Regions from separate parts of the Variovorax sp. P4_D9 genome, predicted to be linked through region 1. Evidence: predicted binding sites of a transcription regulator. Region 1 holds the regulator's gene; each other region holds the start of a gene.

Region 1 (4,483 bases):
GTTCGCGGGCTCTTTCAGCCGACAGGAGAACTTCTTAATGCAACGTCGTGATTTTTCTTTGGCCGCCGCTTCGCTGGCCCTTCTTCCGCTGGCTGCGCCCTCGCATGCCCAGGGCCGTCCGTTCAAGGCCGGCACGGACTACATCGTGCTCGGCAAGCCGGCACCGGTCGATGCGCCCGCGGGCAAGGTCGAGGTGATCGAGTTCTTCTCGTACAACTGCCCGCACTGCGCGGCCTTCGAGCCCAAGCTCGAGGCCTGGGTCAAGCAAATGCCGCCGCATGTTGCGTTCCGGCGCATTCCGGTGCCCTTCGTCGGCAACGACACCGAGGCCAAGCAGCGCTTCTACTATGCGCTCGAGGCCATGGGCAAGGTCGACGAGCTCCAACCCAAGATCTTCCAGGCCATCCACCAGCAGCGCCTGAACCTGACCGGCGATGCTGCGATCCTCGCCTGGGTCGAGAAGCAGCCGGGCCTCGATGCGAAGAAATTCGCCGAGCTGTTCAAGTCCTTCTCGGTGGTCGGCAAGGCAAAGCGCGCTTCGCAGCTCACGACCGACTACCAGGTGGCCGGCGTGCCGGCGCTCGGCGTTGCTGGCCGCTGGTACGTCGACGGCGACACCGCCGGTTCGCTCGATCGTGCCCTGCAGACGGTCGACTTCCTGGTTGCCGAAGCCCGCAAGACCTGAGCGAGCGGGCGGCCCCGCCGCCCCACTGCCGCCACGAAGCCCGCTTCCGCGGGCTTTTTCGTCAAGGCCGCGCGAGTGGCGTCCCGGGGACGCATACAATCGCAGAGCAAGTTTCGTGCCTCTATGACATCTCCCTTTCTCTTCCTCCCCCGCCGCCCCCTGCGCGTGCTGTTCCTCGCCAGCGTGCTGGCCGGCTTCGCATCGCTGGCCCAGGCCGAGCAGGCCGACCGGAGCAAGCCGATGAACATCGAGGCCGACGCGATGCGCTACGACGACCTCAAGCAGACCAGCGTGTTCACCGGCAACGTGGTGGTGAACAAGGGCACGATCCAGATCCGCGGCGCGCGCATCGACGTTCGCCAGGACCCCGAGGGCTACCAGTACGGCGTCGTCACGGCCGACCCGGGCAAGCTCGCCTACTTCAAGCAGAAGCGCAATGCCGGCACCGACGAGTGGATCGAGGGCGAGGGCGAGGTCATCGAGTACGACAGCCGCGCCGACAACGTGAAGTTCATCCGCCGCGCGGTCATGCGCCGCCTGATCGGCGCCACGCCCAGCGACGAGAGCAGCGGTCCGCTGATCGTCTATGACCAGAGCAACGACACCTTCACCGTCAATGGCTCCTCGCTGCCGCCGAATGCCGGCGTGGCGACCCAGCCGGGCGGCCGCGTGAAGGCCATCCTGACGCCCAAGCCGGCCACCCCGCCGGCGGCCGGCGCCGCCAAGCCCGCCGCCACGCCGGCGCCGGGCAACAGCCTGCGTGCCACCACCACGCTCGGCGGAGACCTCAAGAAGTGATCGAAGCAGCGGGTATCAGTGTCAGCGACGGCCAGCCGGGCAGCCGGCTGGAGGCGCGCAGCCTCGAAAAGAGCTATGGCAGCCGCAAGGTCGTCAAGGACGTGTCGCTGGCCGTGCAGAAGGGCGAAGTGGTCGGCCTGCTGGGCCCCAACGGCGCCGGCAAGACCACCTCCTTCTACATGATCGTCGGGCTGGTGCGCGCCGATGCCGGCGAGATCACGATCGACGGCGAGCCGATCGCCCACATGCCGATCCACCGCCGCGCGCGCATGGGCCTGAGCTACCTGCCGCAGGAGGCCTCGATCTTCCGCAAGCTGACGGTCGAGGAAAACGTGCGCGCCGTGCTCGAGCTGCAGAGGGAGCCCGACGAGCAGGGCGGGATGGTGCCGCTCTCCAAGGCCCGCATCGAGGAGCGTCTGGCCGAACTGCTGGCCGACCTGCGGGTCGACCACCTGCGCGATTCGCCTGCGCTGTCGCTGTCCGGCGGCGAGCGCCGGCGGGTCGAGATCGCGCGCGCGCTGGCGACCCAGCCGCGCTTCATCCTGCTGGACGAACCCTTCGCGGGCATCGACCCGATCGCGGTGATCGAGATCCAGCGGATCATCAATTTCCTGAAGGAGCGCGGCATCGGCGTGCTCATCACCGACCACAACGTGCGTGAAACGCTGGGCATCTGCGATCACGCGTTCATCATCAGCGACGGGCATGTGCTGGCACAAGGCACGCCCTCGGAGATCGTCGACAACGCCGAGGTACGACGCGTGTACCTGGGCGAGCACTTCCGGATGTAGGAGCCCAATCTCGATGAAGCAGGGGCTTTCGCTTCGCGTCTCGCAGCATCTGGCGCTCACGCCGCAGCTGCAGCAGTCGATCCGGCTGCTGCAGCTCTCGACGCTCGAGCTGACCCAGGAAGTCGAACAGATGCTCGACGACAACCCGTTCCTCGAGCGCACTGCCGAGGAGGCGGCGCGCGAGGAATTCGGCCTTGAAACGGCGGATGCGCCGGTGCGCGACGAAGATCGGCAGGCCGAAGGCGATGCCGACTTCACGCCGGGCCCCTCGGCGCCGGCTGAAGTCGCGGTCACCACCTCCGACACCGAGACGGCCACCACCGACGCCGTCGACGGCGAGCCCGACTGGGAAGGCGACGGCACGGTCGACCTGGCGCCCGACGACAGCGAATGGGGCGGCGACGCCCCGGCGCGCACCAACAACCTGGGCGACGACGAGCGCACCGACGCGACCGAGCTGGCGCGCAGCCAGGAGTCGCTGCAATCCTTCCTGCACCGCCAGGCGCTGGGCCTGCGGCTCAGCGAGACCGACCGCGCCGCGCTGCGTTTCCTGATCGAATCGCTCAACGACGACGGCTATCTCGAGGACTCGCTGCCGGCCCTGGCTTCGGGCCTGGCCGGCGACGACAACGACCAGTTCGACGACCTGGTGCACCACTTCCAGGTCGCGCTCGGCCTGTTGCAGAGCCTGGAGCCGGTCGGTGTCGGCGCGCGCAACCTCGGCGAGTGCCTGACGATCCAGCTGCGCGCCTTGGCCCGGCCGGACGAAGGCGCCGACGAGGCGCAGGTGCGCGAGACCGCCATCGCGATCTGCAAGCAGCCGATGGAGCTGCTGGCGCGGCGCGATTTCAAGCGGCTGGCGACCCTCACGCGCAGCAACGAGGAAGAGGTTCGCGCGGCCCTGCAACTGATCGCCAGGCTCGAACCCAAGCCCGGCCGCCGCTTCGTCGACGTCGAGCGCAACGTGGTGATCCCCGACGTGATCGTCACACGCATCGGCAACGGCACCAACACCAACACCAAGTTCCGCGTCATGCTGAACCCCGAGGTCATGCCGCGGCTGCGGGTCCACGACATCTACGCCGGCGCGCTCAAGCAGCACAAGGGCGAAGGCAGCCAGGCCCTGTCGCAGCGGCTGCAAGAGGCGCGCTGGTTCATCAAGAACATCCAGCAACGCTTCGACACCATCCTTCGGGTGTCGAACGCGATCGTCGAGCGGCAGAAGAGCTTCTTCGTGCACGGCGAGCTGGCGATGCGGCCGCTGGTGCTGCGCGAGATCGCCGACGAGCTCGGCCTGCACGAGTCGACCATCAGCCGCGTGACCACCGCCAAGTACATGGCGACGCCCTACGGCACGGTCGAGCTCAAGTACTTCTTCGGCTCGGCGCTGGGCACCGAGACCGGCGGCAATGCGTCGAGTACCGCGGTGCGGGCGCTGATCAAGCAGTTCGTCAGCGCCGAGGACCTCAAGAAACCGCTGTCCGACAGCCAGATCTCCGAAATGCTCAAGGAGCAGGGGATCGAATGCGCGCGCCGCACGGTGGCGAAATACCGCGAGGCCCTGCGCATCGCGCCGGCCAATCTGCGCAAGGCACTCTAGCGATGCCTCGCGGCGCGGGCCTGGCGGTGCGCGGGTGGCGGCTCGGCGCGGCACTGATGGCGGCGACTCTCCTGGCCAGCGGCTGCGCCATGCTTCCGGCCGAGTTCGAGCGCCAGCCCTCGAGCGCGATCGCGGCCTCCGCGGACACCACGCTGGGGCGGATCGCCAAGGCCTCCTCCCCCGATCCCGACCTGAGCGGCTTCCGGCTGATGGCGGGCGGGGACTTCGCGCTCGACACGCGGCTTCAGTTGGCGCGCCGCGCCGAGCGCACGCTGGACGTCCAGTACTACCAGATCGAGAACGACGAGACCGGTCGCTACTTCCTGCGCAGCCTGCGCGACGCGGCGCTGCGGGGCGTGCGCGTGCGGCTCTTGATAGACGACCTATATACCTCCGGCGAGGACGAATTGCTGCTGGCGCTGGCGGCGACGCCGAACCTCGAGCTGCGGCTGTTCAATCCGTTTCCGGCCGGGCGCGGCAGCATGGTGCAGCGCTTCTCGAGCTCGCTGTTCGACTTCGACCGCGTCAACCGCCGGATGCACAACAAGCTCTTCATCGCCGACGGCGCGATGGCGGTGGCGGGCGGGCGCAACATCGGCAGCCAGTATT
Region 2 (4,483 bases), on a different contig from region 1:
GAGGACTGGGCCCGGCTCAGGCCAAGCTCGCGCTCCACCGGCTCCATCAATAGCGCGAAGGTGTAGAAGACGCTGCCCCAGGTGATGAGCTGGCCCAACGACAGCCATCCGACGAGGCGGCGGTCGTAGGTAGGCCGCGGTGAAGGGGAGAAGGGCATGGGGCAACTCTACTGGGCGCCGCGTTGGCGTCAGCGGGGCCACCTGGGCATGGCGATGCTTCTTCGTTTTTCTGCGAAACGCCTGCTTTCGCTGCAGCGGAAGGTTTGAAGGACGTCCTGAAACCAGAATCCGGGCTACGCGGCGCCCGCAGCGTCGACGTTGGGTGAATGGGGGCGAGGAAGCGAGCGTCGTCTCGGGCGGCGACCTGATCGGCCATCTGCTGCTTCCTGCCTCTCCACGACGACTCTTTGACTTACCAATGCGTCGGAGAACCGATGAGCGCCAGAACTGCCGCCGCCAGCTGCGACGGCACGCAATACCGTTGTGATGCCATCCATCGCATACGGCGCAAGACGCCGAAGGGCTTCAACTGTCCAAAGCTGACGACCGTTACGATGTACCTGCTTCTTTGCAGCAAGCCGTGCAAGACCAACTGCTGGAACCCTTCGAGTATGTCGTCGCCCAACCCACCGCGACCTCGGACGGCGCGCCCGTGTTGAAGATCGAAATCACGGACATTCTGGCCAACGCCGGCGGGCTTATGGCGACCCTCAAATCGTGCCGCTTCGCGGCGTGCTCGAGCGTCCGCGACGAGGCGCCTGTCCAGTTCACCGCACAGCGTCAGATGTTCATCTATTTCGACATCCCGCGAAGCACGTGCAGCATGGTGGGTGTAGTGACATACGCACTGGGCGGCGACATCGCCAAGGGCTCCAGAAGCCGATTGACGTTGCGCAACGGTCACGAAGGCGGCGGCTATCGCCAGCAGCGGGCACTACGGATCGGGCCTGGAGCCGAAGGTCGAGCGAGCCTGCGCGTGCCTCGGCAACTGGGGTCGCGAGCAGCACCTTGTAAATCACCGCCCCGATTACCGCCCCCGCGATCGGCGCCACCCAAAACAGCCACAGCTGGTCCATGGGAATGGCCGGGCCGAACAGGGCCGGTCCGGTGCTGCGCGCTGGATTGACCGAAGTGTTGGTGACCGGGATGGAGACCAGGTGGATCAGCGTCAGGCACAGGCCGATCGCCAGGCCGCCGAAGCCCGCGGCGCTGTTCTTCGCGGACGCGCCGAGGATCACGATCAGGATGACGGCAGTCAGCACGAACTCGGTCAGCAGCGCCGCCTTCAGTCCGAAACCACCGGGCGAATGCTCGCCGAAGCCATTGGTGGCGAAGCCCCCGATCTCGGCGCCGGGCTTGCCCGTGGCGTTGAGAAAGAGCATGAAGCCGGCGGCGATGGCGCCGAGCACCTGGGCGACGACGTAGCCGGGCAGCTCGGCGGCGCGGAAGCGCCCGCCCACCACCAGGCCGACCGACACCGCCGGATTGAAGTGGCCGCCCAAATCGGGCCCAGCGCATAGGCGCCGGTCAATACCGTGAGGCCGAAGGCCAGCAAGACACCGACGAAGCCGATACCCAGGCCTGGAAAGGCGGCAGCGAGTACCGCACTGCCGCAACCGCCGAAATCGAGCCAGACCGTGCCGACGAATTCGGCCGACAGCTTCTTGAAGGTGCTCTGTTCCATTTTTTTATTGATCCCTGAATCTTCATGTGTGACAAACAAGCCCACCGACCGGAGTCGAGGGCGGGCGCATTCTAGGAAGCCATCCGAAAGAAGAAAGAGGGCACCGCGGGGGAGGTCGCGGCGATGCGCCGTTGTTCACGAAAGCGGCGGTTTTCTGCAGGCCCAAGCACCCCGGCGCACGCCGGAAGACCCGCGGCATGGAAACACCGTGCTAGAGAATGTAAACGGAACAGCTTCCCCGATGGTCCGCGCCACCTTGAGCGCGCGGTGCGTGCTGCGGGCCGACCAGCCCAGCCGAGCCGCCGCGGTGCGCAGGAACTTCAGCGCCGCTGGCTCGAGCGGCGCGTGCCGGTCGAGCTCGCTTCCCGCCAGGCCCTGGTCGGGTCCGCCTTGCCGCGCCAGGGCGCGTTCGCGCGCCACCACGGCTCGCCCGCGGATCGTCTCGGTCGGCTCGCCGGCCGAGGCCTCCAGCAGTTGCGGTGCCGACACCCTCGGCACCTCGATGTGCAGGTCGATGCGGTCGAGCAGCGGGCCGCTGCGCTTGCCCTGGTAACAGGCCACCTGGTCCGGCGTGCAGCGGCACGCCTTGAGCGTCGATCCACGTCAGCCGCAGGGGCAGGGGTTCATCCCCTCAGCTGAAAGCGAGCCGGGAATTCGGAGCGTCGCGCCGCTCGCGAGATCGTGATGGTGCCGGTCTCGAGCGGCTCGCGCAGCGCTTCCAGCGCCGAGCGCGTGAACTCGGGGAACTCGTCCAGGAACAGCACGCCATGATGGGCCAGCGAGATTTCTTTCGGCCGCGGCGGTGATCCGCCGCCCACCATCGCTACCGCGCTGGCCGAGTGATGTGGGCTGGCGGTCGGGCGGCGCATCCATTGCGCGGTCTCGAAACGCCCGCCCAGGCTGGCGACCGCCGCGCTCTCGAGCGCCTCGTCAACGCTCATCGCCGGCAGCAGCCCGGCAAAGCGATGGGCCAGCATCGACTTGCCCGAGCCAGGCGGGCCCACCATCAGCAGGCTTTGGCCGCCGGCCGCGGCGATCTCCAGGGCCCGCTTGGCGCCCGCGTGCCCCTTCACTTCGGCCAGGTCGGGATGGCGCGCCGGCGCCCCGGGCGGCACCGCCAGCACCCGCGCCCAGCCGTCCTCGGCCGCCTCGGCCCTCGCGATGGCCGGCGGCACTGCGCCGGCCGGCAGGAACTGGCGCACCACGTCGATCAAGTGACGGGCCCCATAGACTTCGGCGCCCGGCACCAGCGCGGCCTCCTGGGCGCTTTCGGCCGGCGGCACCAACCGGGTGGCGATGCCGCGGACGTGAAGCGCCAGCGCAATGGCCAATGCACCACGCACGGGCCGGAGCTGCCCCGACAAGGAGAGTTCGCCGGCGAATTCGTGCCGGCCAACCGATCGGCCTCGATCTGGCCGCTGGCCGCGAGGATGCCGAGCGTGATCGGCAGGTTCGCGGCCGGAGTCCTTCGGCAGGTCGGCCGGCGCCAGGTTGACCGTGATCCGCTTGGTGGTCGGGAATTCGAGACCGGCGTTCTGGATCGCGCAGCGGACCCTTTCCAGGGCTTCCTTGACCTCGACATCGACCAGGCCGACCAGCGTGAACTGGGCAATCCGTTTGCCAGATGCACCTCGATCGTGACATTTGGGGCTTCGAGACCCAGCAAGGCGCGGCTCTGCACCAAAGACAGACTCATTTCGCTCCATTTCACCAAAATGGTGCGTCAATCTCTTGTTCTTCATTGTGACCAAGTGCGTCAGGCGTAAAACCCTGCCCCGTCGGGGGGATGCGCTTTGGCACGCTCCCTGCTTGCGAAGGATTCCTAACCACTTTCAAAACACCGCCCGAGGAGTCCCGCTCGATGATGCACCGTAAATCCGTCCAGATCCTGGCTGTGGGCGCGCTTGCCGCCCTGCCGATGCTCGCCAGCGCGCAGGCCGCCGCCGACGCTGCMGCACCGGCGCCGAATCTCACGGCCAACGTCTCSCTGACCACCAACTACAAGTTCCGCGGGCAGGACCAGGACGTGATCGGAAAGAACGGCTTCGCCAACTCCGACTACGTCAAGCCGGCGATCCAGGGCGGCCTGGACTACGCCTTCGGCTCCAGCGGCTTCTACATCGGCAACTGGAACTCGAGCGTCAACTGGCTGCCTGGCAATTCGGTCGAGATGGACTTCTACGGCGGCTACAAGTTCAAGGGCGGCCCGATCGACTGGGACGTCGGCGTGCTGACCTATGTCTACCCCGGCAACAGCGCCGGCGCCACCACCGAAATCTACGGCGCGGGCACCTGGGCGGACGAGAACATCGGCGCCTTCACGGCCAAGTACTCGTGGACGGTCTCCAAGGACTACTTCAACTACGCCGGCAACAAGGGCGGTTCGGGCCTGGACGGCACCAACACCGGYTAYYTGAACCTGGCCTACACCAAGGAAATCATTCCCAAGGTGACGTTGAAGGCAGCYATCGGCTACACCTTCTTCASCAGCGACATCAAGAGCCTGGGCTACAAGGACTACCTCGACTACAACGTCGGTGCGGCCTACGACTTCGGCAGCGGCCTGACGCTGGGCGGCTATATCCAGGGCGGCAATGAGCAGAGCGCGTTCAACCTGGTCTCCAGCCCGGGCATCCCCACGCCCATCGGCCCGATCGGCCAGACCACCTTCTCGCCCAACGCGACCCGCTTCATCGTGATGCTGACCAAGACGCTGTAAACGCACGCGGCGCGGCTTGCCGCCGCGCCGTCCTCTTTCATCTGTAGGAGAAACATCATGAAGCTGGTCACAGCCATCAT
Region 3 (4,483 bases), on a different contig from region 1:
CGGCGCACTCATAGCCCAAGGCGGGCAGGTCGAGCCCCTGGAAGAGAGGCTCCCCGGCGCCGAGCAGCACGGGCCGCACCGCCAGATGCAGTTCGTCGATCAGCCCCGCGCCCAGGTACTGCCGCACCGTGGACACGCCGCCGCCGAGGCGAACATCGAGTTGGCCGGCCGCGGCCTTGGCCTGCGCCAGCGCCGCGTGGATGCCTTCGGTGACGAAGCGGAACTCGGTGCCGCCGGCCATTGCGAGCGGCGCCCGCGCATGGTGCGTGAGCACGAACACTGGCGTGTGGTACGGAGGCTCGTCGCCCCACCAGCCTTTCCAGCTGTCGTCCGGCCAAGGCCCGCGCACCGGGCCGAACATGTTGCGCCCGATGATCCAGGCGCCGATGCCGTCGAAGCCCTGCGCCGCGATGCGGTCGTCGACGCCGGTCTCGCCATCGGCCTCGCCGTGCATGCGGCGCCACATCCGGGTGTGGAAGAACCACTCCATCAACTCGGGACCTCGAACACCGAGCGGGTTCTGCAGGCTCTGGCTCGGACCGGCCCCGTAGCCGTCGAGGGAGATGGCGAAACTCTGGACGCGCAGTCTGGACATGGGGGTTCCTTGAATTTCAGCAGGGGGCGGCGTATTTTCTCGTAGCCGAACCCGACAGCGACATCCGTCCTCTTCTTACATATTGGCCGAGGCAAATGCAAGATAAGGGATTCAATGAACTCCTACTGTCCCTCGACCAGGGATCTTCCGGGCGGGGCACTCTCGCCATGACGAAGTACTGCAACGACTGCCACACGGCAAACAAGGACCGCGCCAAGTATTGCTGCTCTTGCAAGGGCCGGTTTTCAGGTGTGCGCTTCGGAGCCCACACGTCCGCAGGCACCTTTCCTGATTCGCTCCCGGCGCCGCGAACGCCGAAGCAAATGCGCGGCAGGTCGGCGCCAACGCGCACCAGCCTGCTGGTGATCTTCCTCCTGCTCCTGCTCGGGCCGTTGACGTACCAGGAAGAAAGCCGCTTCCTCGCGCAATGGTCGCTGGTCAGGAATTCGGTCGCCACCGCATGGCAGCGGTCGTGGGCGTCGATCGCCGCTCCCGCCCCCTGGCGCAGCGCAGCCGCCCGGCCTTCGGCCGCGATAGCCCCCGCACCCGCTGAAACGCCTTCGCCGCCGGATGCAGCGCGGGTCGCCGTCGCCGCGCGAGCGGGCGAGACGGTGGTCCCGGCAGCCATCGAATGCACCGACGCGCGTGCGGCGCTGTCCCTTTGCGCGAAAGAGCACGCGGCCAACAGGCCGTAGCCGAACGCGAACGCACGCGCCCGGGTAGGCCTTCGGGCCYCACCAATCCGGCGGCCCATGCGCCACAACGGCGCGCCGCACCCTCCCTTGCCGACGAAGCGGGCCCGATTTCGCGCCGAAAGCCCTCCAAACACCCGGCACGGTTGTTGCTTGACACCCTTCACTGTTCCGCCGGCACCGTTGCCGCGGATTTTTGCAGTGCCTCCGCTAATGACGGCGGGATTCGAGCGAGCTGAGAGCGACGACGCCGGCAGTTCGCCTGTTCCAACCCAATTCGCATCCGTTCCACGCGGGGGCCCACTGCGGCTGTCTTTCCGACAGCCTTTCCTGTGGTCTGAACCCCGTCACGAGAGCGGTTGTCTGCAGGATCCGACATGAAAATCGCAGTGATTGGCCACGGCATGGTGGGCCACAAGTTTCTCGAGCAACTCCACGAGCTCGGCCTCGCCGATGCACAGGTCACCGTGCTGTGCGAGGAGCCTCGGCCTGCCTACGACCGGGTTCATCTCTCCGAATTCTTCGCCGGCAAGACGGCCGAAGACCTGTCGCTGGTCGAACCCGGCTTCTTCGAGCGCAGCGGCTTCACGCTGCGCCTGGCCGCCCGCGCCGTGGCCATCGAGCGACGCGACAACACCATTACCACGGCCGATGGCGAGGTGGTGCACTACGACAAGCTGGTGCTGGCCACCGGCTCGGCGCCCTTCGTGCCGGCGGTGCCCGGCCGCGACCGGCCCCACTGCTTCGTCTACCGCACCATCGAGGACCTCGAAGCGATGAAGGCCTGCGGCGCCCGATCGAAGACCGGTGTGGTGGTCGGCGGCGGCCTGCTGGGCCTCGAATGCGCCAAGGCCCTGCGCGACATGGGCCTCGAAACCCACGTGGTGGAGTTCTCGCCGCGGCTGATGGCGGTGCAGGTCGATGAAGGCGGCGGGCGCGCGCTGCGCAACAGCATCGAGGGCCTGGGCGTGCACGTGCACACTGGCCGCAACACGGTCGAGATCACCGATGGCGCGACCGCGCGGCATCGCATGGTGTTCGCCGACGGCACCCACCTGGAGACCGACATGATCGTGTTCTCGGCCGGTATCCGCCCGCGCGACGAACTGGCGCGCCAGTGCGTGCTGGCGGTCGGCCCGCGCGGCGGCGTGGCGATCGACAGCCACTGCCGCACCAGCGATCACGACGTCTATGCGATCGGCGAATGCGCCTCATGGAACGAGCAGACCTTCGGCCTCGTTGCGCCGGGCTACGACATGGCCCGCGTCGCCGCGAAGCACATCGCCGGGCAGAACGACGCCGCCTTCACGTGCGCCGACATGAGCACCAAGCTCAAGCTGATGGGCGTGGACGTGGCCAGCATCGGCGACGCGCACGGCAAGACGCCGAAGTCGCGCGCCTACCAGTACATCAACGAGCACAAGCAAATCTACAAGAAGATCGTGGTCAGCGAGGACGGCAAGCAGCTGCTGGGCGCGGTGCTGGTCGGCGACGCGGCCGAATACGGCACCCTGCTGCAGATGGCGCTCAACGGCATCACGCTGCCGGCCGACCCGGAGTTCCTGATCCTGCCATCGAGCGATGGCAAGGCCAAGCCCGGGCTCGGCGTCGACTCGCTGCCCGAGAGCGCCCAGATCTGCTCGTGCAACAGCGTCACCAAGGGACAGATCTGCGCGGCGGTCGGCAACGGCGCCTGCACCACGGCCGAGCTGAAGGCCTGCACCAAGGCCGGGGCCACCTGCGGCGGCTGCGTGCCGCTGGTCGGCCAGGTCATGAAGGCCGAGATGGCCAAGCGCGGCCTGGCGGTCGACAACCACCTCTGCGAGCACTTCCCCTATTCGCGCCAGGAGCTGTACCACCTGGTGCGCGTCGGCGAGATCCGCAGCTTCGAGGACCTTCTCGCGAAGCATGGCAAGGGGCTGGGCTGCGCTGTCTGCAAGCCGACCGCCGCCAGCATCTTCGCATCGTGCTGGAACGAGTTCGTGCTCAAGAAGGAGCTGGCCGGGCTGCAGGACAGCAACGACTACTTCCTCGGCAACATCCAGAAGGACGGCAGCTACTCCGTGGTGCCGCGCATGCCCGGCGGCGAGGTCACGCCCGAAGGTTTGATCGCGGTCGGCCAGGTGGCGAAGAAGTACGGCCTCTACACCAAGATCACCGGCGGCCAGCGCGTGGACCTGTTCGGCGCCCGTGTCGAGCAGCTGCCGGTGATCTGGGAGGAGCTAATCGCCGCCGGCTTCGAGTCCGGCCACGCGTACGGGAAGTCGCTGCGCACCGTGAAGAGCTGCGTCGGCTCGACGTGGTGCCGCTTCGGCGTGGCCGACAGCGTGGGCCTCGCGGTTGAGCTGGAGAACCGCTACAAGGGCCTGCGCGCACCGCACAAGATCAAGTTCGGCGTCTCGGGCTGCACCCGCGAATGCGCCGAGGCGCAAGGCAAGGACGTCGGCATCATCGCCACCGACAAGGGCTGGAACCTCTACGTCTGCGGCAATGGCGGCATGAAGCCGCGCCACGCCGAGTTGATCGCCTCGGACTTGAACAAGGAAGAGCTGGTCCGGCTGATCGACCGCTTCCTGATGTTCTATGTGCGCACGGCCGACCGCCTGCAGCGCACCAGCACCTGGCGCGACAACCTCGAGGGCGGCCTGGACTACCTGAAGGGCGTGCTGATCGAGGACACCCTCGGCCTCGGCGTCGAACTCGAAGCCCAGATGCAGCACGTGGTCGACACCTATCAGTGCGAGTGGAAGACGGCCGTGAACGACCCGGTCACGCGCCAGCGCTTCCGCTCCTTCGTCAACAGCGAGAAGCCCGACGAGCACATCGTGTTCGTGCAGGAGCGCGGCCAGATCCGGCCCGCCCGCGCGGAAGAACGCGCCGACGTCGCCATCGCCTGAACACCCGAGGAAATCCAAAATGAACGCTACCGACACCCCCTCCTGGACCGCCGTCTGCGCCGCCGGCGACATCCTGCCCGACACCGGGGTCTGCGCCCTCGTCGACGGCGTGCATGTCGCGATCTTCCGCGTCGGCCGCGCGCAGGACTTCTACGCCATCGACAACGTCGATCCCAAGGCCCAGGCCAGCGTGCTGTCGCGCGGCCTGGTGGGCAGCATCGGCGAGCGCATCGTCGTTGCCTCGCCGCTCTACAAGAACCACTTCGACCTGCGCAGCGGCGAATGCCTCGAAGCGCCCG

The links. The regulator sigma-54, encoded in region 1, starts transcription at its own class of promoters, with help from an activator protein. The targets are predictions, from matches to a motif close to TGGCANGNAANCTGCTTT.
Region 2: AC1DY5_RS18715 (TorF family putative porin) is a predicted target of sigma-54. The motif match lies at 3,479-3,496, and genes of this name have one in related genera.
Region 3: nirB (nitrite reductase large subunit NirB) is a predicted target of sigma-54. The motif match lies at 1,426-1,443, and genes of this name have one in related genera.

Annotation. Positions count from the first base shown of each region.
Region 1 covers NZ_JBFUIU010000172.1:565-5,047, forward strand. The annotation lists gene AC1DY5_RS19405 (thiol:disulfide interchange protein DsbA/DsbL) at 38-685, shown strand; gene lptA (lipopolysaccharide transport periplasmic protein LptA) at 809-1,483, shown strand; gene lptB (LPS export ABC transporter ATP-binding protein) at 1,480-2,274, shown strand; gene AC1DY5_RS19420 (RNA polymerase factor sigma-54) at 2,288-3,874, shown strand; gene AC1DY5_RS19425 (phospholipase D family protein) at 3,877-4,483, shown strand, end outside.
Region 2 covers NZ_JBFUIU010000162.1:9,257-13,739, forward strand. The annotation lists gene AC1DY5_RS18700 (MFS transporter) at 1-158, opposite strand, end outside; partial or broken gene aqpZ (aquaporin Z) at 996-1,684, opposite strand; partial or broken gene AC1DY5_RS18710 (YifB family Mg chelatase-like AAA ATPase) at 1,919-3,380, opposite strand; gene AC1DY5_RS18715 (TorF family putative porin) at 3,549-4,403, shown strand; gene glnK (P-II family nitrogen regulator) at 4,461-4,483, shown strand, end outside.
Region 3 covers NZ_JBFUIU010000285.1:2,522-7,004, reverse strand. The annotation lists gene AC1DY5_RS26910 (dihydrofolate reductase family protein) at 1-595, opposite strand, end outside; gene AC1DY5_RS26905 (hypothetical protein) at 958-1,290, shown strand; gene nirB (nitrite reductase large subunit NirB) at 1,665-4,184, shown strand; gene nirD (nitrite reductase small subunit NirD) at 4,204-4,483, shown strand, end outside.